4 regions of the Paenibacillus sp. FSL L8-0333 genome follow, and region 2 is predicted to be linked to each of the others. Evidence: riboswitches for the same ligand, from Rfam matches in the RefSeq annotation. Region 2 holds a riboswitch; each other region holds the start of a gene.
The links. A riboswitch is a leader RNA that binds a small molecule or an ion and turns the genes downstream of it on or off. The one in region 2 is predicted to bind cyclic di-GMP.

Region 1: it holds a riboswitch for cyclic di-GMP, as region 2 does, so the genes downstream of both, NYE72_RS03210 (transglutaminase-like domain-containing protein) here and NYE72_RS21005 (thiamine pyrophosphate-binding protein) in region 2, are expected to answer to the same signal.
Region 3: it holds a riboswitch for cyclic di-GMP, as region 2 does, so the genes downstream of both, NYE72_RS01885 (anti-repressor SinI family protein) here and NYE72_RS21005 (thiamine pyrophosphate-binding protein) in region 2, are expected to answer to the same signal.
Region 4: it holds a riboswitch for cyclic di-GMP, as region 2 does, so the genes downstream of both, NYE72_RS10520 (DUF6612 family protein) here and NYE72_RS21005 (thiamine pyrophosphate-binding protein) in region 2, are expected to answer to the same signal.

The regions. Positions count from the first base shown of each region.
Region 1 is NZ_CP150186.1:730,983-736,188, forward strand. Features, by position in the region: gene NYE72_RS03195 (glycosyltransferase family 2 protein) at 1-574, shown strand, start outside; gene NYE72_RS03200 (GtrA family protein) at 561-968, shown strand; gene NYE72_RS03205 (class D sortase) at 1,071-1,730, shown strand; cyclic di-GMP riboswitch class I at 1,850-1,932, shown strand; cyclic di-GMP riboswitch class I at 2,007-2,087, shown strand; gene NYE72_RS03210 (transglutaminase-like domain-containing protein) at 2,101-2,910, shown strand; rRNA gene NYE72_RS03215 (16S ribosomal RNA) at 3,278-4,835, shown strand; rRNA gene NYE72_RS03220 (23S ribosomal RNA) at 5,099-5,206, shown strand, end outside.
Region 2 is NZ_CP150186.1:4,678,183-4,683,388, forward strand. Features, by position in the region: gene NYE72_RS20990 (SDR family NAD(P)-dependent oxidoreductase) at 182-1,015, opposite strand; gene NYE72_RS20995 (YafY family protein) at 1,175-2,131, shown strand; gene NYE72_RS21000 (HAMP domain-containing methyl-accepting chemotaxis protein) at 2,253-3,503, shown strand; cyclic di-GMP riboswitch class I at 3,678-3,774, shown strand; gene NYE72_RS21005 (thiamine pyrophosphate-binding protein) at 3,930-5,206, shown strand, end outside.
Region 3 is NZ_CP150186.1:425,942-431,147, reverse strand. Features, by position in the region: gene NYE72_RS01905 (hypothetical protein) at 1-86, shown strand, start outside; gene NYE72_RS01900 (signal peptidase I) at 88-678, shown strand; gene NYE72_RS01895 (TasA family protein) at 769-1,377, shown strand; gene NYE72_RS01890 (helix-turn-helix domain-containing protein) at 1,547-1,876, shown strand; gene NYE72_RS01885 (anti-repressor SinI family protein) at 1,984-2,139, opposite strand; cyclic di-GMP riboswitch class I at 2,167-2,251, opposite strand; gene NYE72_RS01880 (2-oxoglutarate dehydrogenase E1 component) at 2,722-5,206, shown strand, end outside.
Region 4 is NZ_CP150186.1:2,397,358-2,402,563, forward strand. Features, by position in the region: gene NYE72_RS10505 (hypothetical protein) at 1-242, opposite strand, end outside; gene NYE72_RS10510 (HAMP domain-containing sensor histidine kinase) at 495-1,562, opposite strand; gene NYE72_RS10515 (response regulator transcription factor) at 1,559-2,230, opposite strand; cyclic di-GMP riboswitch class I at 2,544-2,635, shown strand; gene NYE72_RS10520 (DUF6612 family protein) at 2,753-3,601, shown strand; gene NYE72_RS10525 (NADH-dependent flavin oxidoreductase) at 3,714-4,877, shown strand; gene NYE72_RS10530 (CapA family protein) at 4,955-5,206, opposite strand, start outside.

The DNA of each region.
Region 1 (5,206 bases), 2.9 Mb from region 2:
GAAGCTCTTTTACCGCCTGCTCAGCAGTATGACAAGTGTGGATATTCCTACGGATACAGGCGATTTCCGACTTATTGACCGTAAGGTATGTGATGTCCTGCGGGGACTTAAAGAAAAGAACCGCTATGTCCGAGGTTTGGTGAGCTGGGTTGGCTTCAAGCAGACTATGGTGGAATATGAACGGGAAGAACGTTTTGCCGGAGAAACCAAATATCCGCTGAAGAAAATGATTCGTTTTGCGTTAGATGGCATCACCTCTTTTTCACATAAGCCGCTTAAGATTGCTACGTATATTGGATTCTTCCTTTCATTCTCTAGCTTTCTCTATTTATTTTTCGTCTTGTTTCAAAAGATATTTTTCACCTCCTGGACGGTTCCGGGCTGGGCTTCCATTGTAGGCGTCAATCTGCTCTTTAACGGTATCGTTCTGATGCTGTTAGGTGTGATTGGGGAGTATATCGGACGGATTTATGACGAGTCTAAAGATAGACCGCTATACATTGTTAGTGAGACTAAAGGCTACCAGAACGAAGAACAACTGGACCGCCGGAAGGACCACAATGATGTCAGATAAGAACTTGCGTGCTGCATTCATACAGTTCCTTAAATTTAATGCCGTAGGTTTGCTCAATACGCTTATTGATTTTGTGATTTTCACATTGTTGAATTCACTAGGGATGGTATACGCATTGGCGCAGGTGATCTCCTATAGTGCAGGTACGGCGAATAGCTTTATTTTGAATAAAAAAGTAACCTTTCGTGATCGCAACCGGGGGAATAAAGAAGGCTTCGACCGCGTGCAGCTGGTCAAGTTTATCGTGCTGAATCTGGTAGTGCTCGGAATATCACTGCTGCTAATGCATCTGTTGACAGACAGACTAGGTATTCAAGTCTTGATCTCCAAGGTGCTGGTTACCTTTATCACGGTGATCATCAATTTCTTTGGAAGTCGTAAATGGGTATTTTAAACATTAATTTCAGGCAGAAGGAGTTGCTATGCTTAAAGGCAAGTAGCTGTTTCTGCTTGATTTGTATATAACCATAGAAACAATATACGGAGGTGAATAACATTGCGTAAATTCTCCTATCTACTCATACTGGCTGGGATACTTATCATGTTATATCCGACAGCTAACGAATGGTACAACGACAGGCAGCAGGAGAAGTTATTAGAAACGGCTGAACTAAGCACTGCCGATAGTACTCCCCAGCCAGATTTGAAGAGCAGGTATGCTGAAGTTACTCAGCTGTTAGCAGAGGAATCGGTTCTGGATGCTCAGGCACAGTCCCAACCCCAAGAGACAGAAAAGCCTGAACCGGAGATTGAGGTCGGTGGCAAAGTAATCGCACTAATTGAAATCGGTAAGATTGATTTGAAGCTGCCTGTATTAGAAGGGGCTACAAAAGCTAATATGAAACATGCTGCAGCCCATATGAAAGAAACGGCACCCCTTGGAGAGATCGGGAATGCTGCAATCGCGGCGCATCGGGCTAGAACTACGGGTCGTTTGTTTAACAGATTGAATGAGGTTGTTGTGGGGGATGTTATCACGGTAAAGACTAGTGATCAGGTGTTTAACTATGAGGTATACGATATTTCTGTTGTAGATCCGAGTGATGTCTCCGTTCTTGACGGGAATGACAAGGATAAGATTCTTACTCTGATTACATGTGATCCGCTAGTGAATCCAACGCATCGGCTGATTGTTCATGCTAAATTAACAAAATGAGAATAGTGAATGACAAGAAAACACAAATACCGGGAGATATTTATAAAATAATGGGTAATCTAGTAAATTAGGTCTTGTTCACAACTATAAATATGATAGTATTATACTATGAAAGCTAAACACGATAACGGCAAACCTTCCGAAAGGTAGGGACGCAAAGCTAAAGGGCCTTTTCCCGAAAGGATGGCAGCCAGCTACCGAATGAAGAGGCTTTTTTTGTTTGTTTCAAATGGATTCTATCAACTATATCTAGTAAAGCTAGAACAGATAGAGCTTATACGATAACGGCAAACCTATCGAAAGGTAGGGACGCAAAGCTAAAGGGCCTTCCCGAAAGGATGGCAGCCAGCTACCGAAAGGAGTTTTATCCGTGAAAAAGGTTTATTTTATGCTGGTGGCGTTGTTCGTCCTAATGACTTCAGTTCCGGTAAGTACAGCTCAAGCTGCAAGTGCAGATGCCAGCTGGTTGATTACATCCAAAGTGGCTCAAGGTGTTATTGGTATTAACTATGATATTCCGAAAGATAAAAGAATCAAACTCATGATCACCAAAGATAACAGCAGCTATACTTATAACTTGTATGCTTCTGGACAAGCTGAGGACTTCCCTTTGCAACAAGGAAATGGGACTTATAAGGTTTCTGTTCTGGAGAACACAACCGGTAATAAATACAAAGCGTTATATTCCGAAGTAGTAGACGTAACCATGAGTGACTCGAATTCCGTATATTTGGGCTCCGTACAGAATGTGAAATGGAGTTCTTCTGATAAAGCGATTGTCAAAGCTAAACAATTAGTACAAGGTAAAACAACAGACGAAGAGAAAGTTAAAGCGATCTATAACTATGTAGTTGCGAATGTACAATATGACTACTCTCTTGCTAATAGTGTAACTACTGATTATATTCCAAGCATCGATAAGACATTGACTACTAAAAAAGGGATTTGCTATGATTACGCTTCTCTTTTTGCCGCAATGCTGCGGAGTGTAGATGTTCCTGCTAAGTTGGTAATGGGGAATACAAGCTACGTTACGCAATATCATGCCTGGAACGAAGTATTGCTTAATGGGAAGTGGGTTACCATTGATACTACAGTGGATGCAGGACTTGCAAAGAGTGATAAGAAAACCGATTTAATTAAAGCCTCAAGCAAATATACTGCGGCAAAATACTATTAAATTCGTCGCTATAAACATAACTCTATTAAATAAACAACTAGCTTAATTATTAAGCTAGTTGTTTATTTTTATATTAGGGGTTGCTTTTCTATTAATAGTTGGGGTATTATAGGTAAGCGTTGTTAGACAGCGTACAGGCGATACAAACGAGGCTGATAAAAAGCTTCGAAAAATAAAGCTTGCATTTCTGAAAACAACATGATATATTATAAGAGTTGCTGCTGAGACATTAAGCGGCGTCAACGAGAACTTGATCTTTGAAAACTGAACAACGAGTGAGTAGGAAATCACGCAAGTGAAATCCAAAATTAGAGAATTAATTTTCTCGTCAGATGTTTCAAAATGAGCATATCGCTCTTTTCAATACTAATTGGAGAGTTTGATCCTGGCTCAGGACGAACGCTGGCGGCGTGCCTAATACATGCAAGTCGAGCGGAGTTACTTTGAAAGCTTGCTTTCAAAGTAACTTAGCGGCGGACGGGTGAGTAACACGTAGGCAACCTGCCCTTCAGACTGGGATAACTACCGGAAACGGTAGCTAATACCGGATAATTTCTTTTTTCTCCTGAGAGAAGAATGAAAGACGGAGCAATCTGTCACTGAGGGATGGGCCTGCGGCGCATTAGCTAGTTGGTGGGGTAACGGCCCACCAAGGCGACGATGCGTAGCCGACCTGAGAGGGTGAACGGCCACACTGGGACTGAGACACGGCCCAGACTCCTACGGGAGGCAGCAGTAGGGAATCTTCCGCAATGGGCGAAAGCCTGACGGAGCAACGCCGCGTGAGTGATGAAGGTTTTCGGATCGTAAAGCTCTGTTGCCAGGGAAGAACGTCCGGTAGAGTAACTGCTATCGGAGTGACGGTACCTGAGAAGAAAGCCCCGGCTAACTACGTGCCAGCAGCCGCGGTAATACGTAGGGGGCAAGCGTTGTCCGGAATTATTGGGCGTAAAGCGCGCGCAGGCGGCTATTTAAGTCTGGTGTTTAAACCTTGGGCTCAACCTGAGGTCGCACTGGAAACTGGGTGGCTTGAGTACAGAAGAGGAAAGTGGAATTCCACGTGTAGCGGTGAAATGCGTAGATATGTGGAGGAACACCAGTGGCGAAGGCGACTTTCTGGGCTGTAACTGACGCTGAGGCGCGAAAGCGTGGGGAGCAAACAGGATTAGATACCCTGGTAGTCCACGCCGTAAACGATGAGTGCTAGGTGTTAGGGGTTTCGATACCCTTGGTGCCGAAGTTAACACAGTAAGCACTCCGCCTGGGGAGTACGGTCGCAAGACTGAAACTCAAAGGAATTGACGGGGACCCGCACAAGCAGTGGAGTATGTGGTTTAATTCGAAGCAACGCGAAGAACCTTACCAGGTCTTGACATCCCTCTGAATCTGCTAGAGATAGCAGCGGCCTTCGGGACAGAGGAGACAGGTGGTGCATGGTTGTCGTCAGCTCGTGTCGTGAGATGTTGGGTTAAGTCCCGCAACGAGCGCAACCCTTAACTTTAGTTGCCAGCAGGTAATGCTGGGCACTCTAGAGTGACTGCCGGTGACAAACCGGAGGAAGGTGGGGATGACGTCAAATCATCATGCCCCTTATGACCTGGGCTACACACGTACTACAATGGCCGGTACAACGGGAAGCGAAGCCGCGAGGTGGAGCCAATCCCATCAAAGCCGGTCTCAGTTCGGATTGCAGGCTGCAACTCGCCTGCATGAAGTCGGAATTGCTAGTAATCGCGGATCAGCATGCCGCGGTGAATACGTTCCCGGGTCTTGTACACACCGCCCGTCACACCACGAGAGTTTACAACACCCGAAGTCGGTGGGGTAACCCGCAAGGGAGCCAGCCGCCGAAGGTGGGGTAGATGATTGGGGTGAAGTCGTAACAAGGTAGCCGTATCGGAAGGTGCGGCTGGATCACCTCCTTTCTATGGAGAATCGTTCTCTGCAATGAGAACATTCAAATCGGAAGCTCAGCTTCCAAAACTCAGGTTTAGGCCTGTTACTCACTCGTTGCTCAGTTTTGAGAGTTTAAGCTCTCAAGTAAGACTTGATCCTTGAAAACTGGATACCGAAACGAATTTGCGTTTTAGAACATCTTTTAGCAACTTGTGCAAACAAGTAAATGTTATTAGTGAGATGATTCCAAAAGAGAATGTCATCGTATGATATTTTCCTGCGGAAAAATCAAGGTTAAGCTAATAAGAGCACACGGAGGATGCCTAGGCGCCAGGAGCCGACGAAGGACGTGGCGAACAACGAAACTGCCTCGGGGAGCTGTAAGCAAGCTTTGATCCGG
Region 2 (5,206 bases):
GTGTTTCGGACTCCAGTGCCGCTATTCCTCAAAAAGAGAGCTAAATCAGGTGTTTTGCCTATCAATAGCGTCTATGGGGACCGATAGCGTCCTAAATATACGAAAATGCTGCATTTAAGATCAGCTCTGTCCTTTACTGCTTCGTACACAGAAATGGGATCAAACAGATCAAGTTTGCTGTTTAGACTAAGAATGCGGGAACAGTCCGCCCATCGATGTCGGTAAATCCATACTTTTCAGCGAGCTTAGCAACCTGCTGCGGTTGACCGGTCATAGACATAACCTCAGGATCGGTTGCGAGAGCAGCGGCTGCCCTACCGATATAGGTTGTGGATTCAGTCATCTGCAATTCTTCAACCTCATGCCAATGCTCCTCATCCGTGTTCATGCTCTCCAACACCGCCTCTGTCCTCATCCAGCCCGGAGTAAGAGGAATAACTGCAATGTTGTCCTCTTTAAGCTCAATCGATAACCCGTAGGCCATGCGCACAAGTGTATTTTTAGAAAGATCATAATAGAAGTTTCCGAGATATTTGTAATGATCCCAAAAGGTTGTGTGGATGATTAGACCGCCAGCTTTTGCCTCGCGCATTAAAGGTATTGCGTAATAATTTGTTACCAACTGTGCCCTCACACCCGCATTAAACATATTGTCCCAATGCGCTGTTGGAAGCTCCCAGAAAGACTTCTGCTCAATAAGTAAATCGTTGCCGCCCCATACATTGTTGACTAAAATATCAAGCCGCCCTTGCTCTGAAGCAATCTGGCGAATGACCGTCTCTGTCTCCTGATCTTTTGTATGATCACATCGTATGGCGCTGCCGGACCCTCCCTCCGCTTTTATTTCCCTAAGCACGTTATCAATGCTCCGCTTGCTTTGCCCTGTGCCAGAGGCCTCTGTCGTTCTGCCCGTAATATAAACGAATGCACCTTTCCTTGCCAGCTCCAATGCAATTCCTCTACCAGCACCTCTGCTGCCTCCGGTGACCAATGCTACTTTTCCTTTTAAAGTCATGTTCTCAATCCTTTCTACATTTGTTTTTCTCTAAATGTTCTATATTTAATCCTTACCTTATATAAGTATAATTCTTTAATATGACATCAACTGACATATATAATATAATAATTAATTAAGAACTGACTAACATTTATTAGGAGGAGGAATGTTCCCTTAATGAGAGCCGATCGTTTGTTATCCATCTTACTTTTGCTGCAAAATCGTGGAAAGATGACGTCCCGTGAGCTAGCCCAGACCTTAGAAGTGTCTGAACGAACTGTGTTTAGAGATATGGAAGCCTTATGTACAGCAGGAATACCGATTCTTGCCGAACGGGGACGCGAAGGGGGCTGGATGCTCACGGAAGGATACCGAACCTCGTTAACGGGTATGAAGCCCTCAGAGATTGCTACTCTGCTGCTGTCCGCAGACTCCTCGATTTTAAAAGATCTGGGTATACAAAACGACTTTTCTTCTGCCGTACTCAAGCTGGAGGCTGCTTCGCCATCTAGGACGAATAATCCAGCCAGTTACCTAAGCCAGCGCATCCATATTGATGGTGCCAGCTGGCACCCTTCCGACGAGACCTATCCGTTCCTATCTATCCTGCAGGAAGCTGTTTGGGAAGATCGTAAAGTAAAGATCACTTACCCACGGAATGACGAGACGAAGGAACGTTTTATTGAACCTCTTGGGTTAGTCGCAAAACGTGGAGTTTGGTATGTAGTGGCACGAACCGAGGATGAAATGCGGACTTTTCGCGTGTCAAGATTAATACAAGCTGAAGCAACTAATGAATCATTTGTCAGACCTGAGACTTTTGATTTAAAAAGCTACTGGGAACAGTCGACTTTAGCTTTTAAAGCAGCTCTGCCAAAATATGTAGTGAAATTAAAGGTGAATGAGTCTATTCTTAAAGAATTACAACGTGAAAGATATGTAACTATAACTTTAGTAGAACCCTCTGCTAATACTGGGTGGATGAACGTAGAGGCCGAGTTTAATACTATAGAATCTGCCTGTCGTATCGTACTCTCTTTTTCTCCTTCAGTTATTGTTTTAGCTCCTACCGAACTAGTAGGGATGGTAAAGTCTGCTATTAAAACAATTTCCACAATATATGAGGAATTTTGACATGAATTCTAAATATCTACTACTTAAAGAAGATTTATGACACTTCTCTATAGACCAATGACCTATAAATCCCCTATAATAACACCATTACATAAAATTTAATAAGGGGGACATTTTACCAATGAGCTGGATGCACAAACTTCCGTTAAAACAAAGAATTGTTGCCGGATGTTACCTCGTTGCCGCACTGTTTGCTATTCCTGTCTTAGTTACGTTAATGATTCTAGGTCAATTTCTCGTAGGAATTATACTAGTAGTTGTTCTTGCAGGTCTGACTTTACCTGTTGCTCGCTTCGTGGAGAGAACGCTTACATCATCTTTTGATGATATTGCTAATGTATCTCACAGTATTTCGAAGGGGGATTTCACTAGCAGAGCGGACGAAAATGGTTCAATGGGTGACGTAAGCCGCTCCTTTAACACAATGATTGATAAGCTCAAGAAGATTCTGACCGATGCATCGCAGATCACCCGTCAAGTAATGGATGCAAGCCGCGGAATCGAAGATAAGAACCAGAACCTGAAAATTGTTATGGCACAAGTAGCCTCTTCTTCTACCGAGCTCGCTCTTGGTGCAAATGAAATATCTACGGATATCGCTGATATGACAGAATCCATTAAAGACATTGAGACCAAAGTATCCAATTATACGAACTCCACCAAAGAAATGAACAGACGTTCAATACATACCTTAGAACTTGTTGAGCAAGGGCGCCAATCCGTAGATACACAGGCTGAAGGCATGCGTAAAAACATAGAGGCTACACAAAAAGTGGCTGATACTATTGAAGCTCTCTCACAAAATGCCCGCGGGATTACGATGATCACCAAGACCATCACAGAGATCGCTGAGCAGACCAACCTGCTGTCACTCAATGCCTCCATCGAAGCTGCTCGTGCCGGAGAGCATGGTCGGGGTTTTGCCGTTGTCGCTCAAGAGGTTCGCAAGCTTGCTGAGGAATCTACGGCTTCCACAAAAGAAGTATTCGGTTTGGTCCGCAGCATTGAGTCAGATATTAAACAAGCCATCGATAATATCGCCATCAATGAAGAGGTTGTGCAGGTTCAGAATGAAATGATCACTCAATCTGCCCATATTTTCGCACAAATTGTACAAAGCGTGCAGTACATTACCGAGCAAATCTCTTCATTCTCTGCGGAGAGTGATCTTATGCTAGAAAGTGCCTTGAAAATTTCCAGTGCAATTGAGAATATCTCAGCAATCACCGAAGAAACCGCTGCAGGCACTGAAGAGGTATCGGCGGCTATGAATGAACAGATTAATGCCCTGCAGTCTGTTGCAGAAGAAACGGAAAAAATGACCCAGGCCGTATTTAATCTGCAAAAAACCATTCATATCTTTAAATTCTAGTTCAAAACTATCAACTGCCACCTAAGCTGAGTCTTAGGTGGCAGTTTTTTTCGCGAGGCAAAACTTCATCTCTTGGACAAGACTTTCGTCAAATTTCGAGTTTTTTTAGCGGATTATGTTGACAAAAATTAATGAGGAATATATTGTAAAGGAAAATTATTCTTATCAACTATAAATTAATATTGGCAAAATCCTCGAAAGAGGATGACGCAAAACCATGGATCTACAGCCTCATTTTTTCGTTTGAGGCCATGATTGCCAGGTTGCAGAGGAACCAGGACGGCTGAACTATTGTTCAGTCTTAGCGGCGCCTTATGCCACCAACCTGTGCTTACTATAGAGCACAGGTTTTTACTTTTTGAGTATATTGATCTATCGTATCTATTCGGTAGATTAATAACTAATATATATCAAAAAACTTGTGAGGTGTTTCTTTTGAAGACAGTCGCAGATTACATGGCGGAAGCACTACGTAACCTAGGAGTCACCCATTCTTTTGGGATCATTGGCAAATCGATTTGTCCAATAGTTCTAAAGATGGTCGATTACGGTATTGAATTTATTCCCGGCAGACATGAAGCAAGCTCCGGATTCGAAGCAGCAGGGTATGCGCTGAAAACGGGTAACCTAGGCGTAGCATTTGGTACTTCTGGTCCTGGTGGAACTAACCTGCTCACAGCAGCAGCTCATGCGAAAGCTAACAACCTACCTGTCCTGTTTATTACCGGCCACCAATCCATTACAGAGCTTGGAATTCCTCAATGTCAGGACTCCACCTCTTTTCTGGCTGATTTAGCTGATATGTTCAGACCTGCCACCTTGTTCAGTAAATTGGTTGAACGTGGGGATCACTTTGGTACTATTTTTAATCATGCGATTTCTGTGGCCCTGGCCAAACGGGGTCCTGTTCATCTTTGTATTCCTTTTGATGTACAAACTGAAGTATTGGAAGAATGCAATATTGTAATCCCTGAAAGAGAGTCTCTAATTAGTCAAGCAAATATCGATAGAGTCATCGATGCTATTCAAGCTGCTAAGAATCCTTTGATTATTGCGGGTAAAGGAATTAACCGCTCCGGAGCACATAAAGAGCTTGTTCAACTCGCAGAAACTTTTAATATTCCTGTAGTAACATCTCCTGGTGGAAAAGGGGCTATAGTCTGGGATCACCCGCTCTATCATGGTCCTATTGGCGTTGGCGGTTCGACCCACGGGGATGATTTATTGAATAAAAGCGATCTGTTTATAGTGCTTGGATCACGTTTAAGTGATATGACCATCTGTAATCTTAAACGGGAGAATCATCCAGCAACTTTAATTCAATTTGATATTGATCCAAGCTTTGTCGGAAAAATCCTATTGTCCAAAACGATACCGGTCACTGGGGACCTGCGCGATAATTTGGTGCACTGCCTAAATCATATTGACCCAAGCACAATCACCAAACGCGAGGCTTTGGCCGATGCTGATTATTCAGAAGAGCTTCCAACCCTCAAGAATCTTTCACTGGCTTCAGTAATGAGCACTTTAAGTGATTTGATCCCTTATAATAATTCAATTTTCGTTGATGATGGAAGCCATGGATTCCACGCTGCAAAATGGTACAAGGTTAAGAAACCGGGCAGCTTTGTTTTTGATGCTTATTTTGCTTGCATGGGTAATTCGATCGGCATGGCTATTGGTGCAAAAGTTGCAGCTCCTGA
Region 3 (5,206 bases), 2.6 Mb from region 2:
CGCCAAAGGCGGAAGACAGTACGACTACCCCGCCGGTAGCAACCCAAGCTCCTTCGGACCCTCAACCTGAGAAAGGTGGAGAATAAGATGCGAATTAAAAAAATTATCAATAATACCTTATCGAGCTTAATGCTTGTGATCTTTATTCTGCTGGTGGCAGCCGTAGTGTTATCCAAGGCCTCCGGTGGTGAACCTGCTTTCTTCGGATATGAGATCAAAACCGTACTCTCAGGATCGATGGAACCAGGAATTCAGACAGGCTCAATTGTCGCATTAAAACCCGGAGGGGATATGAATCGTTTCAAACCAGGCGATGTCATCACCTTTAGGAACGAAGATAATCTGCTCATTACTCACCGGATTGTAGAAGCGACCGTCAATAACGCTACTGGTGAAGCTGTTTATCGCACTAAAGGCGATAACAACGACGCACCCGACATGAACCCAACCAGTTCTGCGAATGTTGTAGCTCAGTATACCGGGGTCACTGTACCCTATGTCGGTTACGCTATGAATTTCGCGGTTTCCAAAGCTGGAAGTGTAGTCCTCATGATCGTGCCTGGCTTGATGCTTCTGCTCTATGCTCTGTATACCTCTTGGAAGGCTGTAGCTGCATTAGAAAAGAAAAATACTGCCCTACTGCCAGCCTCACCGTCCCCAACAGAAACACAGCCCTAAGTTGATTGTCCACTTCCGCTTACGAACCGGAAGATACAATATATAAATTTTATAAAAAATTCAAACACAAATTTGAGGAGGAATTTTATTATGGGTATCAAGAAAACATTGGGTCTTGGCGTAGCATCTGCAGCACTGGGTTTATCATTAATCGGCGGAGGAACCTTCGCATACTTTAGCGACACTGCGCAAAGCACAGCTACATTCGCAGCGGGTACACTCGATCTGAACTCCGACCCTTCTGTCATCGTTAATATTCCTAACCTGAAACCAGGTGATACTGTAACTAAATCCTTCAAATTGAAAAACGATGGTTCGCTCGATATCGGATCTATCATTCTGAATACATCGACTCAAATCACGGATGCTAAAGGAGATAACTACTTGGATTTAGCCGAGTTCATTAAAGTTAAATTCCTTAGAAATAATGATAAAGGGGTACCTATCGTCTCTCCTGAAAATGTAGTTTATGAGACTACACTTGCTGCTTTAAAAAGTCAGCATCCGGATCTCGTAAAAAATACAGGTTGGGATCAACTCTTTACCGAAGCATCCGGTATTAAAGCCGGTACCAATGACAGCTTCTCCGTCCAATTCGAATTTGTGGAAAATAACCAAGATCAAAATATTTTCCAAGGCGATAGCTTAACACTGACTTGGGATTTCGTAGCTAAACAAGGTGCGAAAAAAGACTACTAAGATCAATAAAGTAATTTAATAAAATACTCGAAGAGCAGCAGATCCTGAATCCGGCCACGGATAAGCAGATTGCTGCTCTTCTCTTTACAATAAACTTTGTCCGATTTATTGATATTTGCTATACTAATAACAAAAATTACGGAGGGGCGTCAGCATAGTGCCACAGAATATGGGCCAACGTATCCAGCAGCTCCGCCTAGACAAGGGTTTCTCCCTATCTGAGCTTGCGGACAGAGCAGATGTGGCTAAGTCGTATCTTAGCAACGTGGAGAGAAACATCCAATCCAATCCATCCATCCAGTTTATCGAAAAGATCGCTGACGCGCTTCAGGTATCCATTCATGCCCTACTCTATGGAGAACCAAATGATGCAGAGGAATCACATTTAGATTCGGAATGGTTCCGATTGGTGCAGGAAGCTATGGACTCAGGCATTAGCAAACGCGAATTCAAAGAATTTCTGGACTATCAGAAATGGAAGCTCGATCAAAAGGATTAATACTTCCTACTAATCTGGTACGATCCTCTCTTCTACTAAATCATATCGAAAAAGGACACAGCGAAGAACCGCTGTGCCCTTTTTCGATATGTAACCCCTCTAATGTATTACTGCACGATCTGCACAGTTTTCTCATGAAAGAACTGGCGGATTTCATCTGCCTTAATGCCAGCCTTCTTAGCTGCTAATAATAAATGTACCCACTCTTGATCCAGATCAATAAACTGCTGTTCTCTGTTGCTACCCTGGTTGGACTTTTCCAAAAAATCTCCCCCTAAGATTTTACGTCCCCAGGCAATCCGGCTGTCATAGTATCTCTACCTTAGACCCGCGACTTTGTGCCCCTGCCTTTCGGCAAGTTTACCTTTTACTGGACCCTTTTCACGAAAGGATCTGCTTAAAAAACTATAAAATTACTATCTGCAATAACATTATACAAAAAGAAAGCGGAAAAGTGTGTCGATTCCTGGTTACTTTCTATTTTAAAAACGAAAAATAAAAGATTTTTTTTCAAAGATCTTGTCCGATTATCACGATACTCGTCCGTTACATAAAATAAATTGTACTAGCAAAATAAATATTTACTGACCTAATAGTTAAAAATAAGGATAATAGAATCATTTTAATAGGCCTTTAGAATGGGTAATGAGAAGAAACACCCTTCTTTTCATTAGAACAAGCTAACCTATACCATTTTGCGAACGTATTGGACGAAAGAATGAATTGATTACAGTGGCTGAAAGTAGCACAATAAGATGAGAAATGAAACCGCAATCATCACAGCTCCAGTAAGCGTTGACACAAAATGTCACGTATGGAGTTCATCCGTTAAGGAGGATGTATTCATGGCAGCCAAAGAGCCCTATAACGAATCCATTTGGAGTAAGTATTACGGACCCAATTTAGGCTACATTCAAGAAAGATATGAACAGTTTGTGAAAGATCCCTCCACCGTAGAAAATAATTATCGCGAGCTTTTTACAAATTCGGGACCCCCTCCCCTAACTCCGGATAGCGAACCGGCTCCTCAGCCGCGCATCTCGGGAGACACCGAATGGCTTAGAAAAGCAGTAAGAGCTTCCAAGCTAATCGCCAATATTCGTATATATGGCCATATGGCCGCTGAAATTGATCCGCTGGTACGCGATCAGAATCCCATGGCAAAATATCTTGAGCCTGAAACCTATGGGCTGACCCGCGAAGACCTGATTGCACTGCCTGCCACGCTTATATGGGAAAATGCGCCGAATGATGTGCATACCGGGTGGGATGCCGTGCAACGTATGCGTCAGGCATACACCAAGACTATCGCCTATGAATTCGGGCATGTGCATGAAGAAAAAGAACTGCAATGGCTAAATAGACAGGCAGAATCCACCAGCTCACCAGCACCCCTGAATAATACAGAACGCAAAGAGCTCCTGAACCGCCTGATTCAGGTAGAGCAATTTGAAACCTTCCTCCACAAGACTTTTGTAGGTCAGAAGCGTTTCAGTCTTGAAGGCAATGATGCTCTTGTGCCGATGTTAGACGAAATCGTACGCGCTGCTGCACATGACGGTGCAGAGCATATTTTGATGGGCATGGCGCATCGCGGTCGCCTCAACGTTCTTGCACATATTTTGGGCAAACCTTATGATATCATATTTTCAGAGTTTCATCATTCTCCGAACAAGGAGCTTTTCCCTTCCGAAGGCTCCACAGGCATTAACTATGGCTGGACAGGTGATGTGAAATACCATCTCGGTGCAGACCGTGCTGTCCGTGAAGGAGAAACCGTACGCACAAGAATAACACTAGCGAATAACCCAAGTCACTTGGAATTCGTCAATCCTGTCGTGGAAGGTTTCACTCGTGCCGCACAAGAAGATCGGAGCACTGCAGGACTGCCGAAGATTGATACCAGTAAAGCTATGGCGGTGCTGATGCATGGTGATGCTGCTTTTCCAGGTGAAGGAATTGTTGCAGAAACGCTTAATATCGGCAAACTTCAAGGTTATCAAAATGGTGGGACGATCCATATCATTGTTAATAACCGAATTGGTTTTACGACTGAAAGTGAAGATTCCCGTTCTACGCATTATGCGAGTGACATCGCCAAAGGGTATGAAATCCCGATAGTCCATGTCAACGCTGATGACCCAGAGGCCTGCGTAGCAGCCGTACGTTTAGCTAGCGCATACCGCCATCAATTCAAAAAAGATTTCGTAATTGATCTCATCGGCTACCGCCGTCATGGTCACAACGAAATGGATGATCCTGAAACCACACAACCTATTGTCTACGGCAAGGTTCGCAATCATCCGACCGTCTACAAGGTTTATGCAGAGAGACTGAAAAACGAAAAGGTTCTTACCGCCGAAGACGTGCAAAAGATGAATGCTGAAGCAGAAAGCGTATTGCAGCGTGCGTACGATAATATGAAGGAAGGCAATCATAAGAAAAAAGAACCCAAAGCCTTCATTCCTCTACAAACGGACCGCGCAGCGGCAAACACTACAGCGGTATCCATCTCCAGCCTGCAGGAGATCAATCGTGAACTGTTGACGGTTCCAGCTGGATTCCAGGTTTATCCGAAGCTGGAGCGCATTTTACAACGTCGTAAAGATGCACTGAATGAGGGTGAAAAGGTCGACTGGGCACTGGCTGAAACGTTAGCCTTCGCTACCATTTTGAAAAATGGGACGCCCATCCGACTGAGCGGTCAAGATGCCCAACGCGGAACCTTCGCACATCGCCATCTGGTGCTGCACGACAGTAAAACAGGAGATTTATTCTCTCCGCTACATCAGCTAAGCGATTCCCGTGCCTCCTTTGGCGTATACAACAGTCCATTGTCAGAGGCATCAGTATTAGGCTTTGAATATGGTTATAATGTGTTCGCACCGGAAACCTTCGTAATCTGGGAAGCACAGTATGGTGATTTCGCCAATGCGGGTCAGGTTATTTTTGACCAGTTCATTGCGGCTGGACGCGCCAAATGGACACAGCGCAGCAATCTCGTCATCATGCTGCCGCATGGCTACGAAGGACAGGGACCTGAGCACTCCAGCGGTAGGCTGGAACGGTTCTTGCAGCTATCCGCTGAGGAGAACTGGACAGTCGCTAATCTGACTACCGCTTCGCAATATTTCCATCTGCTGCGGCGCCAAGCAGCGTTATGCGGGCAGGAAGATGCTAGACCGCTAGTCATTATGACGCCGAAAAGTCTCATTCGGAATACGCGCAGCACTTCTGCCGGAACCGAGCTGGCTTCAGGACAATTCAAGCCTGTATTAGCTGAATCTTTGCTTGGCCAGAAACCAAGTGAAGTTAAACGGCTCGTAGTCT
Region 4 (5,206 bases), 2.3 Mb from region 2:
GCAACAGCGGCGTCAAACTGGCGTTGCAGGCGGGTCAGTTCAACTTTATTACGGATCTTGCGGTCCCGCTTGAACTTTATGGTTACGGAACCAACATTCTGAACTGAGGTTGAAGTACCTTCCAGCGTCCAGCCAAAATTGTTATATCCGTTTGTATATACCGACTCCATTTTGCGTTTTACTGTAATATCTTTGTACTCATAGCCGATAAAATTAGATTCATTTCTTGTGATCTCACTCATGATAATTTCTCCTTTATTTTAAAAAGTTAATTTGTCGAACAATTGCTGCCTCACCTGATGTGATCATTTTACCGTCGATATATTTATGAATTGCTTGCAAATTGTTTATAAAATATTAATTGAAGAATCGTAATGAACTGGAATTGAGGTGTATTTCTGTTTAATGAAAAAAACAGTCTGAATTCGTTTTGCGAATTCAGACTGCTTTTTTTGATCTTATCAAGATAATGAATTATGGTTTAAGGGAATTACTTATTTCTCAGCTTTTAATTGGACTGTGAATGTCGTGCCCTTGCGTAGCTCACTCTTAACAGATATGGTTCCACCGACTAGTTCAATAACACGCAGTGAAAGAGCAAGACCAAGGCCGTTACCCTCCCCGGAGTGAGAAGTATCGCCTTGATAGAATTTATCGAAAATATGTTTCATCGTCTCCTCGTCCATTCCGCAGCCAGTATCTGATACCATAACCGTAATTGTATCTTCATCTGAAGTCTGCGATAAGGTGATGCTACCGCCAGGGGGTGTGAATTTCAAAGCATTGGAGAGGAGATTAAGCCATACGATCTCTAGCATGCTTTCGTCGGCATGAATGATAGCACGGTCCTCTATATCCGCCACAAATTCGATGTTCTTTTCTTCCCAATAATTTTCAAAAGTAAGGGCGCAGTCGCATAGCTGCCTGCACAGATCATAGGGCTCTGCAACGTGATTAATCTCCTGATTGTCCAATTTGTTTAGCTTCAGAATATTGATCACCAGTGTCGTTAATTTTTGGGAGGCCGAAATGATAGTTTCAGTATATTCCGTTCGAAGTTTTGGCGACAAATCAACAGTTTGCAATGCCATTGCGTAACTATGAATGACGGATAATGGTGTTTTAATCTCATGGGATACATTCGATATAAAATCATTTTTGAGGGTTTCAATACTGCCCAGTTCTTCAACCATCTTATTAAAATCCTCGAACATCACGTCTACATAATCCTTTTTATCCGCTCTGTGAAGCGGCTCAAGATAGACTGAAAAATCTCCCTCTGCTACCTGGTTTGCCGCCTCGCTGAGTTTACGCATGGGTTTATCAAAGGCGATGTACTTTTGCCGTGCGGTGACAAGGCAAAAAATGAAGGCAACAATGATCCAATATCCAGTGATTCCAAAGATGTATTGAGTTGGAACGCGTTCTACTGAAATGTAGGCGTCGTATATAAGTGCTTGACCTGCTGTTAGCGTGGACAGCACAATAAAGGTCCACAAAAACTCTTTCCATGAAAAACGCTTGGACTTGAACCGGGCATGCTGCTCCTGCCTCTTACTCATTGCAGCACTGCCTTGTAGCCAAGCCCATGCACTGTCATGATCTTGAAGTCCACACAACAAGAGAACTTGTCGCGAAGTTTGACGATGTATACATCTACGGCACGCAGGCTGGTTTCGCTGCCAATGCCCCAGAACTCGTCCATTAGCTGGGCACGGGAAAAGGTATGTTTGGGGTAGGAAAGCATTTTGTAGAGTATGTTGAATTCCCGTACCGTCACAGGGATTTCCTCATCGTTTACCGTTGCTGTCATATCATCCGCGTCCATCATAAGACTTCCTACCCTCAGTTTTTTTTCGTGGGCAATATTTGCACGTCGAAGTAAAGCGCCCACACGCATTACCAGTTCGTCCATATTGACCGGTTTGACCATGTAATCATCAATTCCAGCGCGAAACCCTTTTTGTTTTGAGGAAATATCATCACGAGCGGTAACAAAAAGAAGGGGGATCGTTTTGTTAATAGCCCTAACCGTTTCCGCAAATTCAAAGCCGTCAATCTCTGGCATCATAACGTCTGAGATGATAAGGTCATACAGGCTGTTATACATCAAATCATATGCTTCTCGTGGGTTTAAACACCCTTTAGCGTCGTATCCATTATTGCAAAGATAGGTGCAGATAATTTGATTAAGCTTTATATCATCCTCGACAACAAGGATATTAACCATGAAAATCATCCTTTCTAAGAAAACTAAAATAATTATAAGAGTTATATGTTAAGAAAATGTTTGGATGGATAGAGAAACTAAAAAACATACTTATCATAGCATAGTGATATACCGAAACGGATTGATAGTATAACTCAGCTGAACCTCAGATATCTGGAAAACTTGGACGAATTGGAAAAATGCAAAACTTTAGTATTTCTTCTGAGTATCATAGCGAATTCGAATGGAAGATAAGTCGTTTACAGGTAATTATAACCATGATAAAATTAGCGGTGGGACATGCGTCCCTAATCTATTAAAACTAATTGAATGTCCGCGTTAAAGGTAAAATCATCGAAAGATGATGACACAAAGCCATGGGTCTAAAGCCTTTCGACAGAAGGAAATGATCGCCAGGCCGCCATAGGGATGTCTTATGAAGCATAAAGGATAGCTCTAAGAATATGTAGTCTATTTTGAGCTCTTTTATTATTTCGACCTATACGGCGTTACATTATCGCAAGGGGCCGAAAGGGGAAGTACATGAACAGTTTTTTCAAAACAATAGGTACTAGTTTGGCAGTAGGTGCTTTATTGCTGTCCGGAACGATCGGATGGATGTCTAATCCAGGAGTAGTGTCTGCAGCTACCTCAACAGTAGTAACCGCGGATCAGATGATCAGCAAAGTAACGGCAGCCTCCAAAGCAATAAAGAATTTCCATCTGGATGTGACCAAAAAACAGGATATTCAAAGCGGCGGGGTGCGTATCAGCAACACCAACACTCTGAAGCTGGATATCAACCGTCTGCCGAATTTTGCCGCAGCAGGCACTGTCGCTAGTAGTCTTTTAGAAACATCGTACAGTCTATATGCCAATGACAAGGAGTTTTACTATCTTGTAGACGGAAGTGAACTGATCGATGAATCTGAAGATGAAGGTTACGACGATGACGGGGAGCCGATCGATCCTGATGCACAGTATTGGCTTGGACTGGAGAAAACGGAATGGGATGCCTTTTACTCTAAAGGCCAATACGATCCTGTTTCCATGCTTGATTCGGTCAAAAGTTATAAAAAATCCATGAAAGTCAGCACGGCTGGCGCACAAACGGTCTTACAATTCACGGTAACCGATCCGACAGCAGCTAAGGGGATAATCAAACTCTATGACCAGGAGAACCTCTGGGATGGTGAGACAGTTCAACCCAAAAGCGTAACGTGGAAATTATTCGTCAATACTAAGACCTGGCAAACGGAAAAGCTGACAGTCGATCTGAGTTATGTGCTGGTAAGTGATGGAGCAAAAGATACATACACCACGAAAATTGAAGCTAAATACTCCAAGAATAATAAAGGTACAGCCATTGTAAAACCGGCCGAACTAGAATAATAAGGACGATTCATATCGAGCAAAAAGCGCTGTTCCGCTGAACAGTGCTTTTTGCTGTATTCAACAGTAGTTGTTTATTAGTTGACAAGAATAAATCATTGCTGTAATTTATATGTATGCGCATGTATATAATATTTTGTTTAAATATAATTTAATGAAAGTTGGGAAAAAGATGATAGCACTAGACACAACATTAACTTTTCGCAGAGGACTGACATTAAAAAACCGAGTGGTTATGGCTCCAATGACCACGCGAATGAGCTTTTATGACGGTGTAGTAACACAAGATGAATTGAAATACTATTCACTAAGAACGGGCGAAGTAGGTGCGGTCATCACTGCGGCAGCAAATGTACAAGAGGGTGGAAAAGGATGGGAAGGTGAACTTAGTGTTTCCTCCGATCAATTTATTCCTAGCCTTAGCCGATTAGCATCTACTATTAAACGAAATGGAACAAAAGCTATTTTACAACTATTCCATGCAGGAAGAATGACAGATTCAAAAATACTACGTGGCGTACAACCAGTTTCCTCCAGCGCCATTGCTGCCGAACGTCCGAATGCAGAAATTCCAAGAGCATTAACAGAAGATGAAATTTTCGGTGTAATTGAGGATTTTAAAAAAGCGACTCAACGTGCTATTCAAGCTGGATTTGACGGGGTAGAAATTCATGGAGCAAACACATATTTAGTCCAACAGTTCTTCTCTCCACACTCCAACCGTCGTGATGATCAATGGGGCGGAAGCTTAGAGAAAAGATTTAATTTCATTAACCAATTAGTGGATGCAGTTATTGCTGTCGTTGACAATTCAAAGGTTAAGGATTTTATTGTCGGCTATCGTTTTTCTCCAGAAGAATATGAAGAGCCTGGAATTAAAATCACCGATACCTTTTATCTTATTGATAAATTAGCTGATAAAAAGCTAGATTATCTGCATATTTCATTAGGGGATTTTAAGAAAGTATCTGCATCAGAAGATTTTAAAGAAAAATCAATCCTGCAATATGTACATGAGAAAATCAATGGCCGTGTACCTTTAATTGGGGTCGGAGATATCCGTACCAAACAGGACGCAGAGGACACGTTGACAAATGCTGAATTAGTAGCAGTAGGACGTTCTCTTATCATTGATCCTCATTGGACAAGTAAAGTGCTGGAGGGTAAAGAAGATATCATCAGAAGAGTACTTGCTGATCAAGATAGAGAAGAACTCGTAGTAGAGAATGGTATTCTAGAATTCCTTAAATTAATGATGCCTGATCGTTTACGCTAAACCCAAACACAGTTTTGAGCGCTATATCTATAACGTTCCGCGGTAATTCCGCGGAACGTTATTTTTCTGTAACGACTCTATTCCCTCTTTAAGATTGTTGTCGTATGTTTCAACATTCGATTCATGAGATTTCGCCGTTCTGTTTTTATGTCGGTGTCGCTTCTCTTTAATGCGTCGCGGATGGGGATGATCTCTGTAATTTTCCTGCCGCTTTTTATTCTTCGATCTACACAAGTCGGAATGTAACCTACGTTAGTTATACTCGTGTGTCCTTTTTCATCCTTCTTTATTTTAAGCGTAAGAATGATACCGCTTTGTGTATAAGGAAT